DNA from 3 places in the Paenarthrobacter sp. NPDC091669 genome. Region 1 is predicted to be linked to each of the others. Evidence: riboswitches for the same ligand, from Rfam matches in the RefSeq annotation. Region 1 holds a riboswitch; each other region holds the start of a gene.

Region 1 (10,040 bases):
CAAGCTGACCCAGCAGAACGCTACCAACGTGAACTCCCAAGCAAGGCTGGTAGCCGTTGAGGAAGAGATCCAGGACCTCAAAGCGAAAGCAGACGCTGCGCTTAACCGGGAGAAATCGGCAAGGGACGAGGCTGCAAACAAGAAAGCCGAAGTCGACAAGCTCATTGAAGACACTACGCGCCTGAATGGGCAGCTTCAGGCCGCTAAACCGGGTATCGAAGCCAATCTGGCCCGGGTCAAGGCTGAGCAGAACACCGTGGCCGCTGAAATCGTGGAGCGCGACCGGAAACTCAGGGAAGCCTGGGAAGCGGAGCAGCGCCGCCTTGCTGAAGAGGCTGCCGCAGCCGCCGCGGCCGCAGCCGCGGCCCAAGGTCGGCCGGCCCCACCGGAGCAGCCGTATGTTCCGCCGGCAGCAGGTTCACCGTCCGCCTTCGGATTGCGTCACCCCTTTGCCAGCTATGTTCCCATCACCTCCGGATTCGGCTGGCGCGCAACGCCCCCAGGGACCATCGACTTCTACGGTACGGGCGGCTACATGCACACCGGCATCGACTTTGGCGCGGCATGTGGCACTCCGGTCTACGCGGCGGCTGCAGGGGAGGTCTTCAACTCAGGTTGGAACTCAGCCGACGGCGGTGGATGGCGTGTGAAACTGTCCCATGGCGTAGTCCAGGGCAATTCGCTGACCACCATCTACTACCACAACAGCAGCATTGTGGTGGCGAACGGCCAACGCGTCTCGGCCGGCCAACTCATCGCGTACTCGGGAAGCACCGGTAACTCGACCGGTTGCCACGCCCACTTCGAAACGTGGTTGAACGGTTCCGCTGTGGATCCCATGAACCTTCTCTAGTGTGTGGGGCAGTGCTCGGGAGGCCCCCGGCACTGGCGTACACTAGTTGAAATCCGCATCTAACAAGGAGTTCTACCGTGCCCAAGGAAAGTGGCCGTAAGGTAGTGGCCACCAATCGGAAGGCCCGGCATAACTACCATGTCCTGGACACCTATGAGGCAGGCATCGCCCTCATGGGAACAGAAGTGAAGTCCCTCCGTGAGGGCCATGCCTCCATGGTGGACGGCTTCTGCACCTTCTATAACGACGAATTGTGGATGGAAGGTATCCACATCCCTGAGTATCACCAAGGGAGCTGGACCAACCATGCCGCGCGCCGGCGTCGTAAGCTCTTGCTTCATCGCGACGAACTGGACAAAATCTCGCAGAAGATCCGCGAGTCCGGCTTCACCGTGGTGCCGCTCCAGTTGTACTTCCTGGATGGCCGCGCCAAAGTTGAAATCGCCATTGCCCGGGGCAAGAAGGATTACGACAAGCGCCAAACGCTGCGTGAGCAGCAGGACAAGCGTGAATCGCTGCGTGAGTTGCGGGAACGCAACCGCCGGTAGCGCCACGCCCGCCTGGCCCGTGGAATGTTCCACCGGGTGAATGCGTTATGATGAGTAGTCCGAAGGGAATTCGACATGGTCGATGTTCCACTCGGGTTTGGTAACAAAATACGGGGATGATCGGTTTCGACGATGTTAGTCGCGACAGGTGAAGCGGGCCGAGGATGCAGAATTATCTCGTAAACGCTGTCTGCAAACCAATAAGTGCCGAATCTAAGCGCACTGACTTCGCTCTCGCTGCCTAAGCAGTAAGACAGTCCGTCAGCCCGGGGTTGCTATCGCCCCGGTTCCTGGCGTCATTTAGATAGCCACTGCTGTTTGCCTTCGTCATTGAGGTAAACGGGACTCTAAGATGACTGGGCCCGGATCAGCCACCTGTTCGCAGGATGGCTGGGGCCGAGAAAATCCGACGCGAACTGCGCCCGGAGAAGCCCTGACAAAACGACATCGGACGGGGGTTCAATTCCCCCCATCTCCACCCACCGGAAAGCCCTCGGATCCCTGTGATCCGAGGGCTTTCCCATGCCCGGACGCGGAACGGCAGGCGACCTCCACGTTCACCCACGGCGTACTGTCCGCAGGACTACCAGCCAAGGATTAACGGTTGAAGTGGATAAGCGCCGAATCACGGCGGAGCGGTGGCAGGAGGCACGTGATGAGCACTGAGCCGGACTTCGAACTGCTGGACCCTGACGACGACGAGCATGCCTTGGACGCGTACTCGAAGACCGTGGTCCGGGTTGCGGAATCTGTGACACCGCACGTTGCCGCCATCGAGATGACCAGCACCGACCGAAGGGGTCGGATCCGCAGCGGCAGTGGCTCAGCCGTGGTCTTCACCGGTGATGGATACATGCTGACGAACGCCCACGTAGTGGCAGGCATCCGGTCCGGGCGGGCTGTGTTCGCCGATGGCAGGCAGACGGACGTGGAGTTGGTGGGCGCAGATCCTCTATCCGACCTCGCTGTGGTCCGTGGCGTGAAGTCCACGCCGCCCCCGGCAGTGCTGGGCAATGCCGAAACCCTGAAAGTGGGGCAATTGGTGATCGCCGTGGGGAACCCGCTGGGACTGGCCGGTTCGGTGACTGCGGGCGTAGTCAGTGGGTTGGGCAGGTCCATTCCCGTCAGGGCGGGCGAACACCGGCGGGTGATCGAGGATGTCATCCAAACGGACGCTGCGCTGAATCCCGGAAATTCCGGCGGTGCGTTGGCCGATACCCGCGGACGCATTGTGGGCATCAACACCGCGGTAGCGGGGCTCGGCCTGGGATTGGCTGTTCCCATCAACCCCACAACCCAGCGCATTATCGCGTCCCTGCTGAGGGATGGCCGGGTGCATCGAGCGTACTTGGGCTTGGTGAGCACGCCAATACCGCTTGACGCCAGTGCCGTTGTACGGACGGGGCAGAAGGAAGGCCTGAGGGTGGTAGAGGTGATTCCCCGGTCGCCAGCGGAGCTGTCCGGGCTTCAGCCGGGGGACATCGTGCTCCGCGCGCAGGGGCGGGCGGTGTCCAGTGCCGAGAGCCTGCAGAAGTTATTGTTCGAAGAAGCCATTGGCCGACCCTTCCCTTTGACCGTGCTGAGGGAAGGGAAACCAGTACAGATTCTTGCGGTGCCCTCGGAGATGGTTCAGCCGTGAACGACGGCTAGGCCTTGCTCTCCGGAACATCGACGACGCCCACGAAGCGGCTGCCAACCCCCTCGTATTCGCTGCGTACTTCCCCGAGGAAGAGTTTGGGAAGGTCACTGTTCCGGTGGGTTCCGCAGTAGACGAAGGAAAAGTCCGGCCACCACTTTTTGGGCCGAATGGCTTCGGAATAGCCGCACACAGCACAGGTCAGATGCACCCAGACGGGGCGCTTGCCGGTACGGTTGGCGCGTGACTGCACCAACCAAGCCGGGGGATTGTCCTGCATGTCGCGGAGTTCGGCTTCGGAAAGCCTGGACGGAATACCGTGGCGCTGGGCCATTTCCATCGAAATATCAAGGGCCAATGCGGCATCACGTCTGCTGATCACCACTCAACGATACGGGACTTCACAGGCGTAGGCTGTGCTCATGACTGACGCTGCCGCGCTTCTGCCGCGTACTCCGCTCCAGAAACGCGTGCTGGTGGTGGCCATCGTGGCGTCGTTCATCGCCATCCTCGATGGTTTTGTGGTTAATCTCGCACTGCCTGCCATCGGGAGGGAGCTCGGTGGCGGCCTGGTCATCCAACAATGGGTAGTGGACGCGTACCTGTTGACCTTGGGTGCGTTGATCCTGGTGGCGGGCTCGTTGTCTGACCATTTCGGCAGGGCGCGAATCCTGGAATGGGGCCTGGCAGGTTTCGCCGTGACCTCGGTCTTGTGCGGGCTGGCGTGGTCCGGCGAAGTCCTGGTGGTGTCGCGGGCACTGCAGGGTATTGCCGGGGCCCTCCTGGTCCCAAGTTCGCTGGCCATGATCATTACCTCGTTTTCCGGTCCGGCCCAATCCAAAGCCATCGGCCAGTGGTCCGGTTGGACCAGCGCTGCGGCCATCGTTGGTCCGCTGATTGGCGGCATGGCTGTGGACCTGCTCTCCTGGCGTGTCATCTTCTTCATCAATGTCATTCCCGCCGTTGCCATTTGGCCCATATTGGCAGGCCTGCGGGCCTCCGATGCCGCGCGGGACAAGAGCAAACGCATCGACTACCCCGGAGCCGTCCTGGCCATGGTGGGCCTCGGTGGTCCCGTGTTCGCGTTTATCGAACAGGGCCGCATGGGCTGGGGGAGTGTGCAGGTGTGGTTGCCCCTGGTGGCCGGCATCGCAGCTATGGTGCTTTTCCTGATCCATGAGGCCAGGACTGCCGAGCCCATGCTGCCACTCAGGCTCTTCGCGATCCGCAACTTTGGGTGGGGCAACCTGGCAACGCTGGCCATCTACGGTGGAATTTCCCTGGGGTTCTTCGTTTTGGGAATCTATCTTCAGCAAGTTGGGGGCATGGCGGCCACCATGGCGGGCATTGCCTTGCTGCCTGGCACCGTCATCCTCATGTTGTGTGCCTCGTATTTTGGTGGCCTTGCAGGGAAGTACGGGCCCCGATGGTTCATGACCCTGGGCCCGCTGCTGTGCGGTGTGGGCTTCCTGATGTCGTTGTCGGTCCAGGAGCCGTTGAATTATTGGACACAGGTGCTGCCGGGCCAGATTGTCTTCGGACTCGGACTCGCAATTCTCGTGGCACCCCTGACGGCCGCCATTCTTGGTGCTGTCCCGCCCGAGGAGGCGGGGATCGGTTCAGCGGTGAACAACGCCGTTGCCCGGATCGCCGGCCTGATCACCATTGCCTTCGCGGGGCTGATTGTGGGACCGGTCTTCAGCCGCGAAGGTTTGTACAACGCCCTGTTGGTCACAGCGGCACTGTTCCTGACTGGGGCAGCAGCTTCCGCCGTCGGGATAAGGAATCCGCCCAAGGGAGCGGCGATTGCCGCTGACAGCCAACCGGATGCAGCGTCCGACGACGGCGGGCCGGCCGTGCAGCCCGGCTGAGCTCCCGCCGGGGGTGGGTCAGCGGGCGGGAAGGACGCAGCCTTCGTGGGTCTCAGCGCTCTGGACCCAGAGTGCGGACGTGACTTCGTCGGCGAGATCGAACTCGCGGCCTGTGGCGCCGCTTCCAATCCGCACCACCAGTGCTCCGCCGAACGGTTTACGTCCAACCACTTCCACCGGGGCGTCGAGGGTGATCTCTTCCGCTGCCAGATACCTGAGGAGATCGGGGTTCTCGTCGCTGATCCTGGTGATACGGCCGGAGTGGCCTTGGTCCAGTTCGATCATGCGGTAGGCGTGCGGCAGTTCAACTGTGCCATCCGCCGAGGGAATCGGATCGCCGTGCGGGTCCCTGACCGGGTGGCCGAGTTTGTCGGACATTCGCTCGATGAAGGTGTCTGACACCGCATGTTCCAACATCTCAGCTTCATCGTGGACCTCATCCCAGCTATACCCGAGTTCTTCCACCAGATAGGTCTCAATGAGACGATGCCGGCGCACCATGGCCAGTGCAAGGCGCATACCAGCCGGGGTCAAGCGAATGGCGCTGTAGGGCTGGTGGTCCACCAGTCCCTGGTCCTTGAGCTTTCGTACCATTTCAGACACGGAGGAATTAGCCACACCCAGGCGCTGGGCAAGCTGGGAGGACGTTATCGGCTTGTCTTGCCACTCTGTGTACGAGTAGATGACCTTGACGTAGTCCTCAATCGAGGAGGAGGGCGTACTGGTCTTCACACCCCAAGCCTACCGTGGCTGTGCAGCGCGCATCTTGACCGCCCGCCACATCTGCGTCACGTAGGGCAGCGGAACGGTCTCTCCCGGTGCGTGCCCCAGGTGCTCGTAGAGGTACCACTCCAGGTTGCCCATGACCTTCGCCCTGGTGGCGTCGTTGGCGCGGAGATAGTAGCTCCGCGACTTGGTCAGCTCCATGATGTCTTCGGGCGTCAAGGCGTCCGACCACCGGTTGAAGTGGCTTTCCAAACCGGAAAATTCCGGGCCTACCAGTGGACGGAACCCTGGCTTGTGGACGTCGCCGGCATGCATGATGCGCGAGAGCCGATGAACCCAGGGCACGTCGGTATCCAGCTGGTTCCAGACCAGTCCCAAGGTTCCTTGCGGCCGCAGGATGCGGGCTATCTCGGTGCTCGCTGCCAGTGGATCGCACCAATGCCAGGCCTGGGCAACACTGACGACGTCGAATGCTGAGTCCGTCAGTCCAGTTGCTTCAGCCGTTCCCTGCAGCGCGATGACGTGCGGGTGCGACTTGCGCAGTTGCTCCAGCATGTCGGCGGAAGGGTCGACGGCGGCAACGTCCAGTCCGCGCTCCACGAGGAGGGCCGTGAACTTGCCAGTCCCCGCTCCGAGATCCGCAGCAGCCGTGGCCCCTTGGGGAACAAGCCACTCCACGGAGTCCAAGGGATAGCCCGGCCGAACGCGATCGTAGTGCTCTCCACCGTCCTGAAAGCTCTGGCCGAACTCATTCCGCCGGTCGGCGTGGAGCTTGGGACCTCGTGGTCCGGCAGGTCCGGGAACGCCCGGCTGTCCGCTGGAGGCGGCCGGAGAAGGCAATGCCACCAAAAACTCCTTCACAGGGTCGCCAAAAGATACCCTACGAATTTACCGCAGCCGAGGTAGAGAGCGCTTAGTCAACAGTGCAGGGAGCAGCACCTGCAGTGCCGGGTGTATTGGGAGCCCACTCCGGGTAGGTCCGGTGGTCGTTGGCAGGCACCCAGCGGCCCTCATCCACCACGTAGTCCCAACCCAACCCGTTGCGCTTAAGCCCTTCGATGCCTGCGAGCAGCCTCGTGGCGTCCTCCAACCGGGAGCCCACGCCAAAGCTGGCACGCAAGGAGCCGGAGGGAAGTCCGAGTCGCTTGAGCAGTGGGTGGGCGCAGAAGCGTCCATCACGGAGGCCAACTCCGTGCTCGGCGGCCAGATAGGCGGCCACCAATCCGGCGTCGAATCCTTCCACGGAGAAGTTGACCACACCGATGGTGTCGTCGGAGTCAGTGAAGATCTGGTGCACAGTCACGCCATCAATGGCCTCCAAGCCGTCCACCAAGTAGGTGCGGATGGCGGCTTCGTGGGCGTGCCACGCGTCCTGGTCCAGCCCGGCGAGGACCTGCGTGGCGCGGGCGAGGGTTGCGGCACCCAGGACATTGGGGGACCCGCCTTCGTGGCGGGCAGGGCCCGTTGCCCAGCTCACCGAGTCCAGGCGGGCTTCACGGACTGCGCCGCCACCAGCCAGGTGGGGGGTCCCGGCGTCGAGCCAGTCGGGGCGGCCCACTACAACGCCTGAGCCGAAGGGGGCATACAGCTTGTGACCGGAGAACACCACGTAGTCAACGTCGGACTCCGCGATGTTGATCCGGCGGTGGGGTGCCAACTGGGCGGCATCCACAACGATCCTGGCGCCGTATTCGTGTGCGAGTGCAGCGAGTTCGGCGATCGGCAGGATTTCACCTGTCACATTGGAGGCGCCGGTGACGGCGAGCAGGCTGACCCCGCCTTGGGCCAATTCGTCACGAAGCTTGTCCACCGTGGCGGTCAACGTGGAGGCCGCCACGACACTGCGGTGCGGGACACCCTGCCAGGGAAGAAGGTTGGCGTGGTGTTCGATGTCCAGATACAGGACTTCCCCGGAGAAACGGCCGTCGATCTGCGGAAGGCAACCGGCCAGGAGATTCAGGGAGTCTGTGGTGTTTCGCGTAAAAATCACGGAATCGTCAGGACGCCCACCGACGAACTCACGGACAATGTTGCGCGAGTTCTCGTAGACCGACGTGCTGATCTGGGACGCAAAGCCCGCACCGCGGTGAACGCTGGCGTAGTAAGGCAGGACCTCGTTGAGGTAGGCCGAGACGATGGTCAGGGCCGGAGCCGATGCACCGTAGTCCAGATTGGCATAGCGGACGTGGCCGCCCTGGATCAGCGGTGCCTGCAGCTCAGCGCCCGTGACGGCGGCGAGTGGCCGTGTTGCTTCAGCTGCCTGTGACGGCGCTTCACCCGCGAAAGACGGAATGATGTTTGAGTCGAACGTGACTGTGCTCATGGGACCTCACTCAAGAGGGACCCCCATAGGGGGATCCGCGCTTGCCGCATCCGTTCCGGACCGGCCGGGTCGTCACCCGGGGCACCCCGCCGCGAATGGAGGGTTGCCGGCCAGCAAACCGGGGTTTAGCGCTGGCACTCGTGACCTGTAAAAAAGGTTAGGGCACCTCCAGCGGCCCCTCCAAAGTCACTTCGCTTTGTTAAGCGCTTTGTTACGCGGGGTTGAAAATTGCCCGTTTGGCGAAGAAAAAACGGCGGACGCCTCCAAAAGGAGGCGTCCGCCGTCGAATATTCGCTGAAAAGCAGCTTCTGGGCCCTGAGGCAGACCTGCGCTACAGCAGGTCGTCCAGGCCTGGGTTGAGCCGTTTGAGGACTTCTGAGTGAAGGATGGAGTTGGTTGCCAGCGCGTTACCGCCGAACGGACCGTCGTCGCCTTCCAGGGAAGTGAAGCGGCCGCCGGCCTCCGTGACGATCGGGACGAGGGCTGCCATGTCGTACAGGTTCAGCTCAGGCTCGCACGCGATGTCCACTGCGCCCTCGGCCACCAGGCAGTATGACCAGAAATCGCCGTAGGCCCGGGTGCGCCACACATCCTCGGTGAGCCCCAGGAACTCGTCCAGGTTCCCGCGTTCCTTCCACCCGGACAGGCTCGAGTAGGACAAGGAGGCATCGGACAAGCGGGAAACGTTGGAGACCTTCAAACGGGTGGCCGCAGCAAGGGACCGGCCCATGTAGGCACCCATGTCCTTGGCAGCCCACCAGCGTTTTCCCAAGGCGGGTGCACTGACGACACCCACCACGGGTTCACCCTCATCAACCAAGGCAATCAAAGTTGCCCACACCGGTACGCCCCGGACGAAGTTCTTGGTCCCATCGATGGGATCAATGATCCAACGGCGTGAGCCGTGTCCGCTGCTGCCAAACTCCTCGCCCAGGACAGCATCCCGGGGGCGGGACCGGGAGAGCTGACCCCGGATGGCTTCCTCCGCTGCTTTGTCGGCGTCGGTGACAGGTGTGAGGTCTGGCTTGGTTTCGATCTTCAGGTCCAGGGCTTTGAAGCGGTCCATGGTCTGGGCATCGACAGAATCAGCGAGGACGTGGGCAAGGCGCAGGTCATCGTTGTAGGTGGAAACGGGATGGGTCATGCCACCAAACTATCCTGAAACGTTCGCTGCAGCGGGGACGTGAAGCCGCAACGATCAGTTGACGGTGCCCAGTTCCTTGGTCTCTTTTGCTTCCAACCGGGGATCGGCACCGAGCAACCGGCGCAATGAGGCCAACCGCGCTGCTCCTGAAGGTCCTGCATGGCCGTCGTTCACCCACGGATCCAGTCCGCAGTTGATGGCCGTGGCGTCGTGCTTGCAGCCCCGCTCACAGGCTTCCGTTCCGGGCTCAAGATCCGGGAAGGAGTGCAGAATCCGGTCCGGGTCCACATGGGCGAGGCCAAAGGACCGGATGCCCGGGGTATCGATGATCCAGCTGCCGGCCGGGGCATCGGCGAGTTTCAGGGCCAAAGCGGAGGAGGACGTGTGCCGTCCACGGCCTGTCACAGCGTTAACGCCGCCGGTGGCCCTCTCCGCCCCTGTCAGGGCATTGACCATGGTGGACTTGCCCACGCCCGAGTGGCCGAGCATCACAGTGACCTTGCCGCCGAGGTGGGAGCGCAGCTGGGCTACGGCGTCCCGGTCCAACCGTGCGGACAGGCCATCATCGGAGCGGGCGTCGATGCCGCCTGCTTCTGAGTCCGCTGTGCGGCTGATGATCACGGGGAAATCCAGGCTGAGGTAGTTGGCAAGCAATTCCGCCGGATCCTTGACGTCCGCCTTGGTGATGAGCAGCAACGGCTCAATGCCGGCGTCGTAAGCTGCCACCAAGGCGCGGTCGATGAATCCGGTGCGTGGTTCAGGGTTGGCCGCTGCAACAACAATGACCAACTGATGGGCGTTGGCCACTACCACGCGTTCGATGGGGTCGGTGTCGTCCGCGCTGCGTCGCAGGAGGGTTCGTCGTTCTTCCACCCGGACCAGCCGTGCCAGGGTGTCCGGAGAGCCGGAGACGTCCCCCACCAAAGCGACGAAGTCCCC
Region 2 (10,040 bases), on a different contig from region 1:
TCCGGACAGCGGGGATGATGCGCTGCAGGCCCGCCCTTCCCCTGGGGGTTGCCAGTGAAATGGCTGCGATCAGCAGGAGCCCTGTGGTGAAGCTCACCACAGATGCGGCGATGCCGTCGTCCAATTTCGCGCCAAGGGCCCCATTGATCCGCGCTTGCAGCGGGATGACCAAGCCTGTTGCTACAGCAAGAGGGAGGCCAACGGCGAGCGGAAGGGTAGGGCGGGGTGAAGGCTGCGGCACTTTCACCACACTACTTCAGGCATCATTGCTGTATGAGCACTCCGGAAATTGAAGAAATCCCCATCCGCGACGACATGATCCGCCTTGGCCAGCTGCTGAAGCTTGCCAACCTCGTGGAGGACGGCGTTGAGGCTACGGAGCTCATCAAGAGCGGCTTGGTCAAGGTCAACGGTGAGATCGATGACCGCCGCGGCCGCCAGCTCCACGTGGGCGACACCGTGACGGTCAACGGCCGGACAGTCCGGATCGCCGCCGCCTGACGCCCCTGGTTTTTGTACAGATAACGCCCTTTTGAATGACTTTTAGGGGCGTTATCTGTCCAAAAAGTCATTCAGTCAGTCAGTCAGTCAGTCAGGACTTTGTGGGTCAGGAACTCGCCTACGTGGCCGATCTCCTGCTGGTTGATGCCGTGCCACATTCCCGTATAGAGCACCTTGGTCAGGTCAACGTGCTTCCGGACCCACCCCATGGTGTACTCGATCTTGTCCTGGGTGATGACGGGATCCTGCTGGTCCCGGCCCCAGAACAGGGGCACCGATCCGTCCAATTCGTGGTCCCGGAAGGCGGAGTCAGCCCCGGCGTCGATCACAAAGCCTGACAGCCCGACGACGGCGGCAAAGTCTGCGGGACGGTAGCGGAGCATGGTGGTCGCCATGGCCATACCCATGGAGAAGCCCAGCAGGGTGACCGAGGAGTGGTTGGCCTTGACAGTGTCCAGCCACTCAAGGGCGTACCCGGCCGCGAGTTTCACGGCGTCCAAGGAGTAGTCGATCGATGCCGTCAGCGGGAACCACGTGAAGCCGGGCCCCATGGGCATCGGTGCGCGAAGGGCAGCCACCACGAATCCGTCAGGCAGCAACCCTGCCAGGCTGAAGAGGTCGTCCTCATTGGAGCCGTAACCGTGCAGCAGGACCAGGAGCGGTTTGCCTGCACGCTCAGCTTCGTCATGGGACCACAGGACAACGGGCGCGGGGAATGCGGGGGCTTCAGTCATGGTTCCATTCTTGCAGTTACCCACAAGTAACAACCTACGGTGGCGTAGGTTCGCGGTAAGGGGGCAGGATATGAGCGTGAGTGAGAACAATCAGTTGTTGAAAGCCGGCGATCCTGTCCAGAAGCACCCGTGGACCCGTTACGTGGCACTGGGTGACTCCTTCACGGAAGGCATCGGTGACCCCGAGCCCCGGAACCCCGGCGGTCACCGCGGTTGGGCGGATCGCGTGGCCGAGGAACTGGGCCGGAGCCAGGAAGACTTCGCGTACGCCAACCTTGCCATCCGTGGCAGGTTGCTGCAGCAGATCATCGATGAACAAGTGGGTCCCTGCTTGGAACTGCAGCCTGACCTCGTGTCGATCTCAGCCGGCGGCAACGACCTCATCCGGCCCGGCGGCGATCCCGACCTCCTGGCCGAAAAACTCGATGCCGCCGTGGGAGAGCTGAGCTCGGGCGGCGCCAGTGTGGTCCTGTTCAACGGTCCGGACACCGCAGCTTCGGTGCTGGGGCGGATCCGCGGCAAGGTGGCCATTTACAACGAGAACCTCAGGACCGTGGCCGCACGGCACGACGCCGTCATTGCGGACATGTGGTCCTTGCGGCAGTTGGCAGATCCTCAGATGTGGGATGCGGACCGCCTCCATTTCTCACCGCTGGGCCACCACACCATCGCCATGATGGTCCTGGACTCCCTCAACGTCCACCACACCCTTGAGCCGCTGATGCCCAAGCCGCTGCCGCCGCGGACGTGGCGCGAGGCCCGCTCCTCCGACCTCGTCTGGGCACGCGAGTACTTTGTCCCGTGGGTCATCCGGCGACTGCGGCACCAGTCCTCCGGTGACGGCATTACCGCAAAGCGCCCGACGCCGGGTCCCGTCTTCGGGCCCAGCGGTACCTTGCTGCCGCGGCGCTGACATGACGGCACTGGCTGACGGCCCAGGCGTGACCGCCGAGACCATTCACAGCATTCGGCTACGGCGGCAGCAACTGCGGCCTCCCTGCGCCGAAAGCCCCGGAGAAGTGGTCCGGAATCTCCTTGCCGTCCAGTCACAAGAATTCCCCTATGCCCGGTGGACCCTTGCACAAAGGACACCTGCTTCCACTTCCCCGGACGTGGAACAGGCCGTCGCCGAGGGAAGCATCCTGCGAACCCACATCCTCCGGCCCACCTGGCACTTTGTGCACCGGGACGATCTTGGCTGGCTGATGGGACTCTCCGCGGACCGCCTCCATCAGGGAAACAAAGGCATGTACCGCCAAACAGGGATCGATGAGGACTCCGCCGGCCGAAGCGGCCTTATCCTTGCTGCAGCCGTTGCAGATGGAGCCCATAAGACCCGCGAGGAATTGGCCGAAGTCTTGGGACAGGCCGGCTTTCCCAGCAAAGGCCTGGGTTTCATCTACCACCTCATGCACGCCGAAATCAGCCGCATCCTGGTGAGCGGCTCCCCCATCCGCTCTCCCGGTGGCGCCCTGAAACAGACGTATGCCCTTTTCGAGGAGCGTGTGCCGGGGTTCGTTCGCACGCCATTGACCGGGGAGGACCGTGAAGAGGCCCTCGGAAAGTTGGCGCTCCGGTACTTCGGCAGCCGCGGGCCCGCCACCATCAAGGACTGCGCCGTGTGGTCAGGGCTGACCATGAAGGACGTAAAGCTGGGCCTCCAGGTTGCCGGGACACTGTCGCCCGGCGCTCTGGCTACGGTCAGCCTGGACGGACTGGAATTTTACCTGAACCCGGAAGACGTCGGCGTGCTCACCAATGCCGGGGGCCTGTCGCGTCCGCATGACGCAGGAGTCCCCCGCATCGACCTCATCCAGTGCTACGACGAATACGTCATGGGCTATTCGCAGTCCCGGCACTATCTGGGCGGGACTGCCCCATACTTCCCCGAGGACAACGGGCCCATACACGTGGTCCTGTTGGATGGCAGGTTGGCCGGATGGTGGCGCCATGGATTTTCCGGCGGAGCCTGCCAACTGGATGTCCGCATGAACCGGCCCGCAAGCCCTGCCGAACAGATGGCCCTGGACGCTGAAGTGGAACGATATGGGCGGTTCCTGGGCATGGAGACCAGGCTCCTCTGAAAGGTTCACTGAAGGCGCCCGGAGTTCCCGCCGTACGACCGGTCTAAGCTGGGATAAGACCTAGGAGGCCTGCACTGTGAACAATCTGATCTTCTGGATCATCGTCTGCTCGTGGCTGATTCCGCTCGGGATCCGCATGTACAACCGTTCCCGCGCGCGTCGGATCCAGAACGAGAACTTCCGCGGCCCCGGCTACCCGCCACAGAACCTGCCCGGCCCCGGCTATCCGGCACAGCAGGACTACCCTCAGCAGGATTACCGGGGGCAGCAGAACTACCCCTCGCAGGGCTACCCGGGCTACCCATCCGGGCCCACCGTCATCCGCCCTGTGGATGACGCACCGCAGTCCGGGCCGCCGTCGAACCCTTCATCCCCCACGCCCTTCCCGGCCACCAACGGTTCGGAGCCGCAAGGCTTCCGTGCCCGCAAGCTGGCCGAGCTGGACGCGAAGTTCAGCAACGGGGAGATCGCCATGGAGGATTACATGAAGCAGCGCGGCGACATCATGAACGGCTAGGCTGACGGCCGACCCGGCGCTTTGCAGCCGACGCTCAACCTAGGCGAAGAAGGCTCCGCGGAGTTGCGCTGAGAGCTGGCCGATTTCCGTCAGGAACCCGTCGTGGCCGATCGGCGCTTCAATGACGTGAACCGGAACATCACCCGGCAGGGCTTCCGCCAGTTCCCGTGATTGCGCCGGGAAATACAATCTGTCGCTGTCAACCGCCGCGACGAAGAACTCCGCAGTGGTACGCGACAATGCGGCCTCCAGCGATCCACGGCCACGTGCGACGTCGTGGGACATCAGGGCCTCGGTGATGGCGATGTAGCTGTTGGCGTCAAATCGTCGGACGAGCTTTGTTCCCTGATGGTCCAGGTAGCTCTCCACCTGATAGCGGCCACGCTCCCCCAGGACCGCAGCGGCCAGTGGTTTCTCTTGGTGCTGGGCTTCCCGGCCGAAGCGGAAATCCAATTCCAGCGCAGAGCGGTAGGTGATGTGGGCGATGCGCCGGGCCAACGCGAGTCCGTGTTCAGGGGCGGTGCCACCGTAGTAGTCGCCATTGTTGAAGTTCGGGTCCTGGCGGATGGCCAAAGTTTGGGCCTGCGCAAAGGCGATCTGCTCCGCCGTGCTGTAGGCACCCACGGATATCACGGCGCAGCGTTTCACCCGCTCCGGGAAGGTCGCTGCCCATTCCAACGCGCGCGCGCCGCCCATCGAACCGCCCAACACGGCATGCCAGGCCTCGATTCCCAGGGCTTCGGCCAGGCGCGCCTCGGCCTCGGTGCTGTCGCGCAGGGTGACCAGGGGGAACCGGGAGCCCCAGGGACGGCCGTCCGGCGCCTCTGAGGACGGTCCGGTGCTGCCGTAGCAGCCGCCCACAATGTTGATGGAGACGACAAAGAACCTGTTGGTGTCGATGGTGGCACCGGGGCCTACCAGCTGCTCCCACCACCCTTCTTCGTCCGTGGCTCCCCGGGCAACGTGCGTGCTGCCCGTGAGGGCATGCTGGATGAGCACGGCATTGGAGGCATCGGCGTTCAGCTGCCCCCAGGTCTCATACGCGAGGACGACGTCGGGCAGGAATCCTCCCGCTTCAAGGTCCAGCGGCCCAATGGCGGCGTACTTGACGGTTCCGTCTTCTTCCCCGGATTTTGGAAGTGCTGTAGCAGTAATGGTCATTCCTTTGACACCTTAACCTCGCGCTTGCCCGTCGCCTTGCGTGCGAACAGGCCAGGTCTTCACCCGGGGCACCCCACCGCGGAGGAGGGTTGCCGGCCAGCAAGCCGGGGCTATGCGCTGGCACTCATGACCTAATACGAAGAGTCTAGGAAATGCAGGGCGGTTCTGGCGAAGAATGTGACAACAGTGTGACGGTTCAGGGCCATTTCGTTCACGAATCAGCACTCCGGAATGCCGCCCGGCGAATAATCATCGGCCCGGGCGGCATTCCGGGAAAGGCGTCAGGCGCGGTCCCGCCTTCAGCTTTCAGGGCCGGGTTCAGGCTCCCTTGGCGGCCCGGAAGCCTGCTTCGAGGTCCGCGATAATGTCATCCACGTGCTCAATCCCCACGGACAAGCGCACCAAGCCGGGGTTCACGCCGGCCACCAGCTGCTGCTCCACCGTCAGCTGGCTGTGCGTAGTGGACGCCGGGTGGATGACCAGCGAGCGGACATCGCCGATGTTGGCAACATGCGAGTGCAGTTCCAGTCCGTCCACGAAGCGCTTGCCCGCCTCAACGCCGCCCTTGATGTTGAAGGCAACAATGGCGCCGGTGCCCTGGGGGCCGTATTTCCGGCCACGGTGGTACCACGGGCTGGACGGCAGGCCCGCATAGGCGACCGATTCGACGTCGTCGTGGGCTTCCAGCCATTCGGCCACCTTGGTGGCGTTGGCTACGTGACGTTCGACGCGCAGGCTCAACGTCTCCAGCCCCTGGGCGATCAGGAAGGCGTTGAACGGGGACACAGCGGAACCGAGGTCGCGAAGAAGCTGGACCCGGGCCTTCAGCACGTAGGAGAGGTTGGCGCCAAGTGCACCGTCCTTGCCAAGATCGCGGGCGTACACCAGTCCGTTGTAGCTCGGGTCGGGGGTATTGAAGCCCGGGAAGCGCTCCGGGTCCTTGCCGAAGTCGAAGTTGCCTGAGTCCACAATCACGCCGGCGATGGCAGAACCGTGGCCACCCAGGTACTTGGTAGCGGAGTGGACCACGATGTCGGCGCCCCACTCGATGGGACGGATGAGGTAGGGAGTGGACAGTGTGTTGTCGACGATGAGCGGCACGCCGGCTTCGTGGGCGGCGCGGGCGACGCCCTCAATGTCCAGTACGTCCTGGCGCGGATTGGAAACAACCTCGCCGAAGAACAGTTTGGTATTCGGCTGGACGGCGTCACGCCACTGGTCCAGGTTGTCCGGGTCCTCCACGAAGGTCACCGAGATGCCGAATTTCTTCAGGGTATGTGCCAACAGGTTGTAGGTACCGCCGTACAGGCTGGGGCTCGCCACGATGTGGTCGCCGGCCTCAGCGATGTTGAGGATCGCGAAGGTTTCCGCCGCCTGGCCTGAGCTCAGCAGAAGGGCGCCCAAGCCGCCCTCGAGGCTCGCGATCCGCTGCTCCACGGCATCCTGTGTCGGGTTGCCGATCCGGGTGTAGATGGGTGCGAGCTCGGCCAGGGCAAACCGGTTGGCTGCGCTCTCGGCACTGGGGAACACGAAGGACGTGGTCTGGTAGATCGGCAGTGCCCGTGCTCCCGTCGCGGAGTCGGGCTCCTGACCTGCGTGGATCTGGCGGGTTTCGAAAGACCATCCTTGGGACATGGAGTTCTCCTGTTCGTGGCGCATGGGTTCTGTGGAAACGTGCTGCGTGTGAGCTGGGGCCAGTCTAGGAAGTGTCCGGAGCCTAAGACAGCTTTGTGACGCCGGTGGAATCTTTCGGTCTTTTCGCGTCCCTGCATGACGCCTGCGGGCACCGGTTATACACATCCCACCTTAGTTAGGCTTGACTTAGCTGAGACCCCGATCACAAAGTGCCAAGATGAAGCCATGCGCATGGATCACGTCTCTTACGCCTGTGAACGAGATGGCCTTCTGGCCACTACCGAACGAATTTCCGCGGCACTGGGAGTGGACGCTGTCCGGGGCGGAGTGCACCCGCGCTTCGGTACCCGGAACATGATCATTCCCCTTGCGGATAACAAGTACCTGGAAGTGGTGGAGGTCCTGGACCACCCCGCTTCCGACAAAGCGCCTTTTGGCCAGGCAGTTCGTGCCCGCTCGGCCGCCGGTGGTGGCTGGATGGGCTGGTGCGTCGCTGTTGACGACCTGGCACCGTTCGAGGACCGCCTTGGCCGCTCCGCTGTTCCGGGCAACCGCAAGTTCCCTGACGGCCGCGAACTGGTGTGGCAGCAGATCGGCATCCTGGGCTTGATCGCAGACCCCCAGGTCCCGTACCTGCTCAAGTGGGAGGGCGACCCCTCACTGCACCCGTCCAGGATCTACGAAAGCGACGTCAAGATGTCCAGCCTCACCATTGCGGGCTCGGCGGAACGCGTCACAGAATGGCTCGGAGAACCGGTGGAAAAGCCGCTTGAGGACGTCGCTGTCCAGTGGATGGCACCGCACGGCACTCCGGGAATCATGTCAGTAACTTTCGAAACCGCCTCCGGAGCCGTCACCATCTGACCGCCCCATCCAACCGGGCTCGTCCCGGCACCGGTCATCCCTGTCCGGTAAGAACTTCGGCCGCCATCAGCGGGTGCCAATGACGTCACCCACTGATGGCGGCCGGATATTTTTAAGCGCCCTATCCCAGGCCCATCGCCTTGCCGAACAGGCTGAAGCCCACAAACGCCACGATGTCCAGCAATGCGTGGGCAATCACCAAGGGCATGACCCGCTTGGTCTTGGTATAGATCCACGCGAACACCAACCCCATGACCACGTTGCCGATGAACGGCCCGAAGCCCTGGTACAGGTGGTAACTCCCCCGCAGGACGGCGCTGACCACAATGGCCACGGGCATGCTCCAACCGAACTTCCCGAAGCGGTCCATGAGGTACCCCACCACGATCACTTCTTCCACGATCGCGTGCCGCATGGCCGAGAGGATGAGCACTGGTACGGTCCACCAGTAGGCGTCCAGGCCGCTGGGGACAATCGCCGTGGTGATGCCGAGGGCCCGGCCGGCGGCGTAGAGGCCCAGAGACGGAATTCCGATCACGGCAGCAAGTCCCACACCGTGGAGCAGGTCCTTGCCCGGCCGGGCAAAGTTGAAGCCGAGCCGGGCGAACGCCGAGCCGTTGTCGCCGTCGCGGTTTGACTGGATATGCGAAGACAGGAAGTAGAACACCAGGGCCACAGGCACCAGGGCGAAGATGATGTCCAGCAGTTGATAGGTGAGGTCAAAGTATTCGCGGGTGCTTTGGGACCGGTTCAAGGTGGAGGTGGCGTCGGCCAAGGGAGCCCGCGTCATCTTGTCCAGAAGCTGCACCACGGAATATACGGCCGACTGGCCCAGGGACAGGCCCAATACAATAAGTACTTCGGCGCGCAGCCGTCGGCGGGAAGCAAGGAACATGTACCCACCCTATGCTTGGTGGGATGGGTGCCCCAGCGAGAATTTTCATGATCCGGCACGGCCAATCCGCCGCGAACGCCGACACGTCCATCTACAACCGTGTGCCGGACTACCGGATCCCACTGACCGAACTCGGTGTGGAGCAAGCCCGCATTGCCGGTGAAGACCTTCGCCGGAAGCTCGACGGGCAACAGGTCTGCGTCTACGTTTCACCGTATTTGAGGGCGTACCAGACCTTGGAGGCGTTGAACCTGGGCTCGTTGATAGAACGGGTCATTGAGGAACCCAGGCTTCGCGAACAGGACTGGGCCAACTTCCAGATTGCCGGGGAAATCGAGGATCAAAAGGAGCTCCGCAACCTCTACGGCCACTTTTTCTACCGGTTCCGCGAAGGTGAATCCGGTTCCGATGTGTATGACCGCGTGTCGTCCTTCATGGAGACGCTCTACCGCCACTGGCAAAAGCCCACGTATGCGCCGAACGCCCTCCTGGTGACACACGGACTGACCATGCGCCTTTTCTGCATGCGCTGGTTCCATTGGACGGTTGAGTACTTCGAATCCCTCAACAACCCGGACAACGCCGAGTTGCGCACACTGATCAGGAACGACGACGGCCAGTACACCCTCGATTCACCGTTCAGCCAGTGGGTGCCCAAGGATGTTGATGATTCGGTGCTGCACGCACCCAGAATGCGGTTCTAGCCGGCGCACCCACCCTGCCGGTGGCTAGCCGGCTGAAGCGACGATGACTTCCGTGCCCTTGGCTTCGAAGGCGGCCTTGTCCCCGGCACTGATCCCGGCATCGGTGATGAGGTGCCTGAAGTCGTAACCCGCCATGGCAGCAAAGGAGCGGCGGCCCACTTTGGAGGAGTCAGCCACCACGTAGGACTCCGTGGCGCGCCGTGCCATCACGGTGTTGACCATGGCCTCACCCTCGTCGGTGATGGTAGGACCGAGGTCCGGGTCCACGCCATTGACGCCGATGAAGGCAATGTCCAACGCTACTTTCTGCATGATGACGTCCGTGTAGGGACCCACGAGCTCGTAGGAGCGCGGATTCAGGATGCCACCAGTAACCATGATCTTGATGTTGGGCCGGACCGCCAGTTGCGAGGCAATATTGATGGCGTTGGTCACCACCGTCAACGTGGGCCTGTTGGAGGGCGCGTTGAGGTCTTCACGGGTGGAGAGCAATTGCGCCAGGGCGGTGTTGGTAGTGCCGCCGCTGAGGCCAATCACGGCTCCGGGCCGGATCAGTGCGGACGCAGCCTGGGCAATGTCCTGCTTGGCCTGGGCGTGGTCGTCACGGTTGTAGCGGCCCGGGAGGTCATAGGCCACCGATCCTGTGGTGGCGCCACCCCGGGTCCGGCTGAGCAACCTCTGCTTGGCGAGGCTGTCCAGGTCTCGACGGGCCGTGGCTGGTGACACGCCCAGACGCGTCACGATGTCCTCGACTTCCACATGGCCGGACTCGGCCAGGAGATCGAGGATGGCGGTCAGCCGATCGGTGCGCGTCATGACGAGCCTTTCGCGGGTTCGGAGCTATTTCGCTTTGGCGAACAGCGTCAGCATACGTGCGGACTCCAGCACAAGGGCATCCCGGCCGGCCTTGAGGTACTTCCGGGAATCCACCACTTCAGGGTTGGC
Region 3 (10,040 bases), on a different contig from region 1:
CGAGCGGTTGCGCAGCTCCCGCTTCGAGCAGCAGATAGGACGCCGTCACCGCCTCGATCGTCAACAGCTTTTCCAGGACCTCCACCGACTTTTCGAGTTGCTGGAGGGCCAGGGGGGCCAATGTTGAGTGGTCCTCGACGTCGGCGGACAAGGTTGGTGCGCCAAGGGTGGCCGGGGCGGCCAGGAACTTGAGCTCGGCCAACAGCCCTGCCGCGGAGTACCACAACAGCCCCGGCAGTTCCTCCTGGGCAAGCGCGGAGGCCGGGCTGGATTCCGATCCGGGCCCGGTTCCAGACCCCGCAGAGGAGACTTGGGTCGATGCTGCTTTCAAGTGCCTGGCCCGGATGGCCCGTTGCGGCGGATACAGCTTGGCGATGCGCCGCTCGCTGGAAATCCCCACGTGCGCCAACGCCACCCTCAGACCTTCGAACGCAAGAGCCAGTTGCATCGGCTGGAAGTTTCCGCCGGACACCATGAGCCCGGATTCGACATCCACCAAGGGATTGTCGCCGCGACCATTCAGTTCCACCTCCAACGCAACACCGAGTTGCGTCACGAGGGATCGAAACGCCCCGTGCGTCTGCGGTGCGGCCCGGAAGGACAACGCATCCTGCACCGACACCTCGGGACGCACATCCTCCATCCAGCCACCGCTGAGCAGGTGACGCACAGCTGCAGCCGAATCACCTTGACCGTCAACCGCCTTGGCCGCCTGGATGGCCGGCGAAAACGGGCTGAGGTTCCCGCCGCCGTCGTACCTTGCAATGGATTCCAGCGAGAGGGAAAGCGCGACGTCGGCCAGCTTGGCCAGGTGCTGCAACCGCAGCAAGGCGAGGGTTCCGGCGCCGACGGAATACGCATTGGCGCTCACCAAGGCGAGCGCCTCGCCGGGCGCGAGGACGAGGGGTTGAAGGCCGGCATCGGCGAGCGCTTTGGCTCCCGGAACCAAGGCGCCGTCGGCATCGAAGGCCTCGCCCTCACCGATGGCGACGGCGGCGACGGCGGCCAGCTGGGTGAGGTCCGACGAGCCCACCGACCCTTCGCGCGGAATGGCGGGCAGGACGCCCCGGTTGAGGAGCCCGGCATAGAAGTTTGCTGTTTCGGGCCGCACGCCGGAACCGCCGCGGCTGAAGCCGACAAGCCGGGCGAGGATCACGGCTCGGGCAGCGGGGCGGTCCAAGTACGAACCCACTCCGCTGTTGTGATACCTGACCACCTGGACCTGATAGGTCAGGAGCGACTTCTCCTCCACATCGGTGTCCCGACCGGATCCGAGCAAGGTATTGAGTCCGTAAACCCGCTGACCGGAGGCGGCGGTGCGCTCCAGCACATCACGGGAGCGACCGATTAAAGACAACGCATCTTGGTTGAGTTCCACGTGAAACGCCGGGTTGGAGGCAGCCAATGCCACGTCCTCGGCACGCACCGGAGCCGTTCCCAGCACGAGAGTCCGCGGTTCGGAAGACCCCATCAGAAGTCCAGGAGATTCTGGCGGAACCCGCCGTTGCCGTAGCTCTTCCTCAACAAGCCTCGCCGCCGAAGTTCAGGGGTGAGCTTGTCCAACACACCGTGCACCGTCACAGGGTCCACGAAGCCGGAGAAGAGGAACCCGTCGCCGCCCACCTCGGAGCCGGTGGACTCAAGGTAGTCGGCAATCTCGCCCACCGTACCGATGATCGAATCCCCTGCCCCGCCGCTCCGGGCCTGCAGGATCTCACGCAAAGTGGAACCGGGAGGCGCCGCCTTGGCGAAGTGTTCCAACGTCCCTTGGTTGCTGTTGGTACTCAGCTCCGGGAGAGGCGCGTCCAGGTCAAACTGCTTGAAGTCGATCACCGACAGGTAGGAGATGGAGTTGAGCTGGCTGTCGATGTCGCGCTGGGTGAGCTCACGACGCCGCGCCCTCAACTCCTCGGCTTCGGCAGGAGAACCAACCACAGTGGGCTTCAGGACAAAAAGTACCTTGACGTCGTCGGGGTTCCTGCCGGCTTTGGCGGCCTCCGCGCGAATCGAGTCACGATAGGACTTCATGCCGTCAACACCACGGGCCAACGCGATGGCCACATCGGCATGGCCACCCGCGAACGCCTTGCCCCGGGGAGAGGCGCCAGCCTGGACCAGGACGGGTTCCTCCGGCAGCGGCGCCGTGTTCAGCGGACCGCGGACCTTGAAGAACTCACCGTCGTGGTTGATCGGGTGCACCTTGGTGTGGTCGGCAAACACCCCTGCGGAGACGTCCTCAAGCACGGCGCCAGGTTCCCAACTCCGCCAGAGCCGCCTGACGACGTCGACGAATTCCTCCGCTTTCTCATACCTAAGGTCGTGTTCAATCTGCTGGTCCATCCCGTAATTCCGGGCGGCAAGGTCGCTGCCGGACGTGACCACGTTCCAGCCCACCTGGCCCTCGGAGAAGTGCTGCAACGTGGCGAGGAGCCGGGCGGCAGTGAAGGGCGGGTAGAACGAGGCGCTGACCGTCGGCACGATTCCCAGGTGCTCGGTGGCGGAAAGCAGATACGGGACCAGCGCCAGCGGATCGTGTTTGGGCGCAAAGGAGGCATGAGCCAGGGACACCTCCGCCGATCCGCCGTACGTGTCCGGCACGGTGAGGGAATCCTCGATGATGAAGAGGTCCAACCCGGATTGTTCGAACGCCCGGACGGCGTCCTGGTACAGGGCGGGTTTTTTCCAGTCGTAGCCCAGTCCGTAACCGGGCGTCCCCCAGCCCTGGACACCGAATCCGTGGCCCACAAACCATCCAAAATGCAGCATGGGCTTGAGTGTAGAACTGCTCTGTCCGTTCACCGCGACCTGATTTCATGCGAAGTTACAGGGGGACGTACTGGGTCAATTATGCTCCCGGGGCGTCACATTTGAACGCGGCTGGAGACGGTCCGCATTTTCCACATAAGGCGTATGTCGAGTTCCACTAACAGCAGGGGTCGGGAATGATCGCTGTATGAGTTCACCCACCCGCACTTCAGTGAAGGACCGTCTTTCGGGCGTCTGGGCGCTCAAGGGGTACAAGCTCGAATGGTTGCGGCACGATGCCGTGGCGGGTGCTGCCCTGTTTGCCTTGTTGGTACCGGCCGGGATGGCCTATGCACAGGCGGCCGGCCTTCCTCCCGTCACCGGGCTCTACGCCACTGTAGTTCCGTTGTTGGTCTACGCCATGGTGGGGCCTTCCCGCATTCTGGTCTTGGGGCCCGACTCATCCCTTGCCCCCATGATCGCTGCCGCTATTGTGCCGCTTGCAGCGGGGAGCAGCGAGAGATCAGTGGCACTCGCCGGGCTTTTGGCTGTGTTGATCGGGGTGATCATGATCGCCGGCTCCGCCCTGAAACTCGGTGCCATCACCGGCCTGCTGTCCAAACCCATCCGGCTCGGGTACCTCAACGGAATCGCACTGCTGGTGGCCCTTTCGCAACTCCCGGCGTTTTTAGGGATTGAGGCCGACGGCGATATCTGGCAAAAGCTCGCGAAGGTCACCACCGGGTTACTGGGCGGCGGGGTCAACATCACCGCGCTGTTGTTGGGAGTGGGGTCGCTGGCTCTCATCTGGATCCCCCGGCTCCTGAAATGGAAGGTACCGGGCGTTCTGTTGGCAGTGGTTGGCTCGTGCGTGGCGACCGCGGTCTTAGGGCTCAACGACGACGTGAAAGTCACCGGCGTCCTGCCGCAGGGCCTGCCCATGCCCGCACTCGGAGGTATTGGCTGGGCCGACGCCCTGATGCTGCTCCCCGCCGCCGCAGGCATCGCGCTCATGGCTTTCGCTGACACTGGCGTGTTGTCTCAAACATTGGCAGCCAAGGAAGGGAAGAGGGTCTCCGGAAACAGGGAGATGGCAGCGCTGGGAGCAGCCAATGCTGCCACAGGCCTCTTGGGCGGATTCCCCATCTCAGGGAGTACCTCCAGGACACCGGTGGCCGTGGATGCCGGCGCAAAATCGCAGATGACAGGTGTGGTGGGCTCCGTGCTGGTGCTGGCGTTCATGCTGCTGGCTCCGGGCGTAACCGAGTACCTGCCGTCGGCAACCTTGGCCGCCGTCGTCATCGCCGCAGCCATTGCCCTCGCGGATCCCGCCGGCGTCCGACGGCTCATGCGGCTGAGCCGCAGCGAGTCCGTGGTGATGCTGGCCGCGTTCCTGGGCGTCCTGACGGTGGGTGTGCTCCAGGGAATCGTGGTGGCCATCGCCTTGGCACTCCTGGATTTTGTCCGCAGGGCATGGGACCCGTATCGAACCGAACTCGGCTCCGAGGAAGGCCTTCCCGGGTATCACGACCTTGAACGCCACCCGGAGGGCAAGCGCATCCCCGGGCTCTTGCTCCTCCGGTTCGATGCTCCCCTGTTCTTCGGCAACGGACAGGTTCTGGCCAGCTTTGTGAGGGATCAACTCGACGAGGCCCCGGATGAGTCCGCGGAACCCATCACCCACATCATCCTTGCCGCCGAGCCCATCACCGGGATCGACACCACAGCTTTGGATGACCTGGTAACCCTGGACGAATGGCTGGCCCGAAAAGGAGTGGATCTGGTGTTTGCCGAGCTCAAAGGGCCTGTGAAGGACAAGTTGATCCGCCTCGGCACGGCGGCCCGGTTTACGCCGGACCACTTCTACCCCACTGTCGGCGCGGCGGTGCGGGCGCTCAAGGACCGTTAGTGGATCAGCCGCCGATTACGCAACATGACGACGGTGCAGCCACCCGCAAGTGCAGCCCGGTGCCCGTGGATGTTACGTTTTTCTTGAGTAATGAGTACCAGCGCAAAGCCCTGACTTGCTGGTCGGCAACCCTCTCTCCGGCGGGGTGCCTCAGGTGACTACTCGGCGTATCGACAACTCGAACTGCAAGCGTGACTGAGGAGCACCAGCAATGCCTGAACCCACTGAAGAAAAACTCTCTTACCGCCTGATTACAGGCCCGGATAACCGCGATTTCTGCGAGCGTATCCACAACTCCCTCGCCGAAGGCTATGTGCTCCATGGCAGCCCGGCAGCCACCTTCAACGGCACGGAAGTCATCGTGGCCCAAGCAATTGTGCTGCCCGCGGCGATCGCCAATGCTGATGCCGCCGTCGCCAACGCAGTGGACCAGCTTGAGAACTACGACGATGAAGAAGCATTCGAGGGCCACGCATGAGCTACGCAGGTGACCTGACCCCGCAGGACGCGTGGGCCAAGCTTGAAGAAGGCGCCATCCTGGTGGATGTGCGCACCGAGGGCGAGTGGGCCCACATCGGCATCCCCGACACCAAAGCCACCGAGAACGATCCCCTGTTCATCCAGTGGAACCTCGCCGGCGGTATCCCGAACTCCCGCTTCATCGAGGACCTGCAGCAGCAGGCACCCGAGGACGACGCCGTGGAGCTCGTCTTCATCTGCCGCTCCGGGCAGCGCTCCATCTCCGCCGCCATTGCCGCTACGCAGGCCGGCTTCACCGCGTACAACGTTCTTGAGGGCTTCGAAGGCGAACCGGACCGCTACGGTGAGCGCACCGTGAACGGCTGGAAGAACCGTGGCCTGCCGACGAATCTTGGGACCGAGTAAGTGACTTTCAATCCCGACGCCGCCGGCTGGAGCCCTGACACCCAGGCCGTTCGTGGTGGCCTTGACCGCACCAACTTCCAGGAAACTTCCGAGCCCGTTTTCCTGAACTCCGGCTTTGTCTACGAATCGGCCGCTGCTGCCGAACGTGCCTTCACCGGCGAGGACGAACGCTTCGTTTACTCCCGCTACGGCAACCCGTCCGTCGCCACATTCCAGGAGCGGCTGAGGCTGCTCGAAGGCACTGAGGCGTGCTTTGCGACTGCCTCCGGCATGTCCGCGGTCTTCACTGCCCTGGGTGCCCTGCTGGCTGCAGGCGACCGCGTGGTTGCCGCCCGCTCGCTGTTCGGCTCCTGCTTCGTGATCCTCAACGAAATACTGCCCCGCTGGGGCGTGGAAACCGTGTTCGTTGACGGCCCGGATCTGGATCAGTGGCGTGAAGCCCTCTCGGAACCGACCACTGCCGTGTTCTTTGAGTCGCCGTCCAATCCCATGCAGGAGATCGTCGACATCGCCGCCGTCAGCGAACTGGCGCATGCCGCCGGGGCAACCGTCGTGGTGGACAATGTCTTCGCCACTCCCCTGCTGCAGCGCTGCGGTGAGCTGGGCGCGGACGTGATCGTGTACTCCGGCACCAAGCACATTGACGGCCAAGGTCGTGTCCTCGGCGGCGCGATCCTGGGCACCAAAGAGTTCATCGATGGTCCCGTCAAGCAACTCATGCGCCACACCGGCCCCTCTCTATCCGCGTTCAATGCCTGGGTGCTGACCAAGGGATTGGAGACCATCGGACTGCGGGTAAACCACAGCTCGGCATCCGCTTTGAAGATCGCGGAGTGGCTCGAGCAGCAGCCCGCCATCAGCTGGGTAAAGTACCCGCTGCTCACGTCCCACCCACAGTACGAGCTTGCCGCAAAGCAGATGAAGGCCGGCGGCACCGTGCTGACGTTCGAGCTGTCTCCTTCGGCCGGACGCTCGGCCAAAGAGGCTGCGTTCGCCTTGCTCGATGGCCTCCGCGTCATTGACATCTCCAACAACCTGGGCGATTCCAAGTCCCTCATCACCCACCCCGCAACCACTACCCACCGGGCCATGGGACCGGAAGGCCGGGCTGCGATCGGGCTCACCGACGGCGTGGTCCGCTTGTCTGTAGGACTGGAAGACGTGGACGACCTCATCCTGGATCTGGAGAAGGCCCTCAAACAGGTCTAACCTTGCTGCCATGAGCGGGAACCATCCCTATCGCCGTGCCGGAGCGGTCATCGTTGCCGGCACGGTGGTGTGGTTCGTGGGAATCTCGCCGGTCTCGCGCGTCTACATCACACCGGACGATGCCGAACGCCTGCGCATGCTGACCTCCGGACGGCGCGGTTGGATCGTGGGCCAACACCTGACCGCCGTGGGAACGGTCGCCGTGCCGGTGGGATTCGCCGCGTTTGCCCGTGCTGTTCCGGGCCAGGACGGCGTTCCGGACACGGACGGCGTTTCTGGCCACAATGCACCACGCGGAAAAGCGAAGAAGTGGGCTTTCGCTGCCGCCGCCGCATTGCTCGCCGGCGCCCCGTTCTTCGTCTCCAGTCTCGCCCGGCGGGCTTCAGACCTTGAGGGTTTTGCCTACCGCCGGGGATCCAACGCGCCTTTCCTGGCCTATTCCGGATTGCATGTTGTGGCATTGGCCGCCTTGGGCGGGAGTCTTCTTTCCTTGCCCACACAACGCTGGATCGGCGTCACCGCCGCCATCAGCGCGCCTGTCTACGGCGCCATTCTGGTAGCGAAAAAGGACATCCCGCCGTTCTGCTTCTATCTGGTGGAGGGTCTCACTGGCGCCTACTTGATGGCGTGGAAAGAAGCGGAAGCCGACCAAGCCTAAGGCCTCCTGACCCGGGTCAGCATCGGCGCGGGCTCCTTGTGCGCATCGGCGGAGGTTCCGCGAACCGTCACCTTCGCTGCATGCCCGACGACGGCGGCCAGGGCTGCGCTGGTGGGCGGACTGCCCGGCTGGTTCTGGCTGCCGCGCTGCCTGCTGTTGTACCGCACCGCCGCTTCCCGTTGCTCGTGGGCGCCATTTCCCCGCTCCAGCAGTTCTGAGATCCCCGTTTTGACCAGCTCCAATTCGCCTTGGTCATCCAGTACCGGGCTCACATAGTCCACCAGCGCCCAAACCACGTCCGCTGCCGGCTGGGGACGGAAGTCACCGAAGTCCAGGAGCTCTCCACGCAAGCCCGCATTGCTGGCCTGCCAACTCGCCATCCGCAGGAGTGCCGTGGGCACCGCGGTGGGCTCAACGCCGTCGAGCATTTCCAAGGAAGCCGTCTCCACTAAAGCCCGCACCAGCACCGCAATCAATGCGGCGTCCTCGGCGCGGAGGCAGACGTCGGCTACGCGGACCTCCACGGTGGGGTGGTTCCGGGAGATGCGGGCGTCGAAGTAGATCATGCCCTCATCCAGGATCACGCCTGTTTCCAACAGCCGGTTCACGATGCGCCGGTAGGCAGTGAGCGATCCGAACACGCCGGACGGTCCAGAGGTGGGCCAGCGGTTCCATGCCTGGGTGCGGTAGCTGTCGAAACCGGTGGGAAGGCCGCGCCAGTAGGGTGAGTTGGCGGTGAGGGCCGTGAGAACAGCCAGTTTGTCGCGGATGTGGTCCAGCACCACCACACCTTCCTCGGGGGACTCAACAGAGGTGTGTACGTGGAATCCGCATGTCAGTTGCTCGGTTGCGATGATGCCAAAGCGGTCGAGCATCGCAGCATAGCGGGGATCAGGGGTGGTGTGGGTGTTCGAATCAAGCGGAGAGGTAGCGATTGCAGCAACCCGCGCTCCGTGCGGACGGGCCGCTTCGTTGGCCATGGCCCTGCCGCGGCGGATCTGATGCAGAAGATCACCGTAGCTGTGGCAGGGCCGGGTCTGGGTCTCGATCTGCTCCAGCTTGAGTTCGTGGCTGAGGCTCGTTGCGGATGCGGGCTGGTGGTGGCCCGCAAGCAGCGCATCCGCGAGGGCAAGGGGCTCTCCCGTCACAGGATGGACGATGAGCAGCTCCTCCTCGACCCCGAAAGTCCGCATGCTCCATTCTGCGTCAGGAGGCCGGTGGAGGACAGTGGCTGGAGGGGCAGCGGGGAACGCGGGGAGCGCACCCTTCCCGCCTTCCGCACCAGAGGGTGCTGGCGCGGATGGCGGAAGCGGGTGCGCTACCGATCCGTTGCTGGCGTACGCCGGGAACCTAGTCCTGGAAGTACTCGATCTTGGCGCCGATGGTGTTCAACCGCTCGGCCAGGTCTTCGTAGCCGCGCTCGATCACGTAGATGTTGCGGAGCTCGGACGTGCCCCGGGCAGCGAGCATCGCCAGGAGCAAGCAGGCGGCGGGGCGCAGGGCAGGCGGGCAGCCGATTTCGGCAGCGCGCCACTTAGTGGGTCCGTTGACGTAGATCCGGTGCGGATCCAGCAGTTGCACCTGGGCGCCCAGCTTGTTGAGTTCCGTCAAGTAGATGGCACGGTTCTCGTAGACCCAGTCGTGGATCATGGTCTGGCCCTCGGCGTTGCCCGCGATCACAGCGAAGAACGGCAGGTTGTCGATGTTCAGGCCCGGGAACGGCATGGGGTGGATCTTGTCCTGCGGCGCGCGGAGCACGGACGGCTTGGTGGTGACGTCCACCAGACGGGTCCGGCCATTGCGTGCCATGTATTCGCCGGAGATTTCAAGCTTCTGGCCCATCTGCTCCAACGTGGCGAGCTCGATCTCCATGAATTCGATGGGAACCCGGCGGATGGTGACCTCGGAATTGGTCACGATGCCCGCGGTGATCAGGCTCATGGCCTCGATGGGGTCCTCGGACGGGAAGTACTCGATCTCCACATCAATGGCGGAACGGCCGGTGATCTTCAGGGTTGTGGTGCCGACGCCCTCGATCTCGACGCCCAGGCCCTGCAAGTAGAAGCAGAGGTCCTGGACCATGTAGTTGGGGCTGGCGTTGCGGATGACAGTGGTGCCTTCGCGGTGCGCGGCGGCCATGATGGCGTTTTCAGTAACGGTGTCGCCACGTTCGGTGAGGACGAAGGAACGGTGGTGGACATCGGCCGGGGGTGCAGTCACGGAATAGAATCCGGACTTCGCTTCAACCTCAAGCCCGAACTGGCGCAGTGCCTGCATGTGCGGCTCCACTGTGCGCGTTCCGAGGTCGCAGCCACCAGCGTAGGGCAGCAAGTACTCACTGGTCTCGTCCAGGAGTGGGCCCAGCAGCATGATGACGCTGCGGGTACGGCGGGCAGCGTCCACATCCATGGAACCGAGGTCCAGGACCTCGGGCCTGCGGATCCGGAGGTCGCTTCCATTGAGCCACGTACATTCGACGCCAATGGAAGTCAGTACTTCAACAATCCTGTTGACTTCTTCGATGCGGGCCAGGCGGCGCAGCGTGGTGGTTCCGCGGTTGATGAGGCTGGCGCACAAAAGCGCCACACCGGCATTCTTACTGCTGTTGACATCCACTTCGCCGGACAGGGTCTT

Evidence for each region. A riboswitch is a leader RNA that binds a small molecule or an ion and turns the genes downstream of it on or off. The one in region 1 is predicted to bind S-adenosylmethionine.
Region 2: it holds a riboswitch for S-adenosylmethionine, as region 1 does, so the genes downstream of both, ACIQLI_RS19455 (homoserine O-acetyltransferase) here and ACIQLI_RS10480 (aminotransferase class V-fold PLP-dependent enzyme) in region 1, are expected to answer to the same signal.
Region 3: it holds a riboswitch for S-adenosylmethionine, as region 1 does, so the genes downstream of both, ACIQLI_RS15070 (DUF1737 domain-containing protein) here and ACIQLI_RS10480 (aminotransferase class V-fold PLP-dependent enzyme) in region 1, are expected to answer to the same signal.

The regions. Positions count from the first base shown of each region.
Region 1 covers NZ_JBIVTK010000005.1:162,789-172,828, forward strand. The annotation lists gene ACIQLI_RS10440 (peptidoglycan DD-metalloendopeptidase family protein) at 1-853, shown strand, start outside; gene smpB (SsrA-binding protein SmpB) at 931-1,401, shown strand; RNA gene ssrA (transfer-messenger RNA) at 1,514-1,882, shown strand; gene ACIQLI_RS10455 (S1C family serine protease) at 2,057-3,040, shown strand; gene ACIQLI_RS10460 (hypothetical protein) at 3,048-3,377, opposite strand; gene ACIQLI_RS10465 (MFS transporter) at 3,460-4,908, shown strand; gene ACIQLI_RS10470 (metal-dependent transcriptional regulator) at 4,927-5,640, opposite strand; gene ACIQLI_RS10475 (class I SAM-dependent methyltransferase) at 5,650-6,474, opposite strand; gene ACIQLI_RS10480 (aminotransferase class V-fold PLP-dependent enzyme) at 6,548-7,957, opposite strand; SAM riboswitch class IV at 7,990-8,103, opposite strand; gene hisN (histidinol-phosphatase) at 8,289-9,101, opposite strand; gene ACIQLI_RS10490 (ribosome small subunit-dependent GTPase A) at 9,156-10,040, opposite strand, start outside.
Region 2 covers NZ_JBIVTK010000013.1:78,982-89,021, reverse strand. The annotation lists gene ACIQLI_RS19485 (DMT family transporter) at 1-250, opposite strand, end outside; gene ACIQLI_RS19480 (RNA-binding S4 domain-containing protein) at 274-501, shown strand; gene ACIQLI_RS19475 (alpha/beta hydrolase) at 585-1,235, opposite strand; gene ACIQLI_RS19470 (SGNH/GDSL hydrolase family protein) at 1,306-2,148, shown strand; gene ACIQLI_RS19465 (winged helix DNA-binding domain-containing protein) at 2,150-3,319, shown strand; gene ACIQLI_RS19460 (hypothetical protein) at 3,396-3,836, shown strand; gene ACIQLI_RS19455 (homoserine O-acetyltransferase) at 3,876-4,997, opposite strand; SAM riboswitch class IV at 5,013-5,129, opposite strand; gene ACIQLI_RS19450 (bifunctional o-acetylhomoserine/o-acetylserine sulfhydrylase) at 5,316-6,656, opposite strand; gene ACIQLI_RS19445 (VOC family protein) at 6,858-7,496, shown strand; gene ACIQLI_RS19440 (CPBP family intramembrane glutamic endopeptidase) at 7,618-8,391, opposite strand; gene ACIQLI_RS19435 (histidine phosphatase family protein) at 8,415-9,095, shown strand; gene ACIQLI_RS19430 (DeoR/GlpR family DNA-binding transcription regulator) at 9,120-9,911, opposite strand; gene ACIQLI_RS19425 (ketose-bisphosphate aldolase) at 9,936-10,040, opposite strand, start outside.
Region 3 covers NZ_JBIVTK010000008.1:162,835-172,874, forward strand. The annotation lists gene ACIQLI_RS15055 (aromatic amino acid ammonia-lyase) at 1-1,471, opposite strand, end outside; gene ACIQLI_RS15060 (NtaA/DmoA family FMN-dependent monooxygenase) at 1,471-2,799, opposite strand; gene ACIQLI_RS15065 (SulP family inorganic anion transporter) at 2,954-4,654, shown strand; SAM riboswitch class IV at 4,741-4,852, shown strand; gene ACIQLI_RS15070 (DUF1737 domain-containing protein) at 4,866-5,132, shown strand; gene ACIQLI_RS15075 (rhodanese-like domain-containing protein) at 5,129-5,539, shown strand; gene ACIQLI_RS15080 (O-succinylhomoserine sulfhydrylase) at 5,540-6,748, shown strand; gene ACIQLI_RS15085 (hypothetical protein) at 6,759-7,406, shown strand; gene ACIQLI_RS15090 (glutamate--cysteine ligase) at 7,403-8,599, opposite strand; gene ACIQLI_RS15095 (UDP-N-acetylglucosamine 1-carboxyvinyltransferase) at 8,757-10,040, opposite strand, start outside.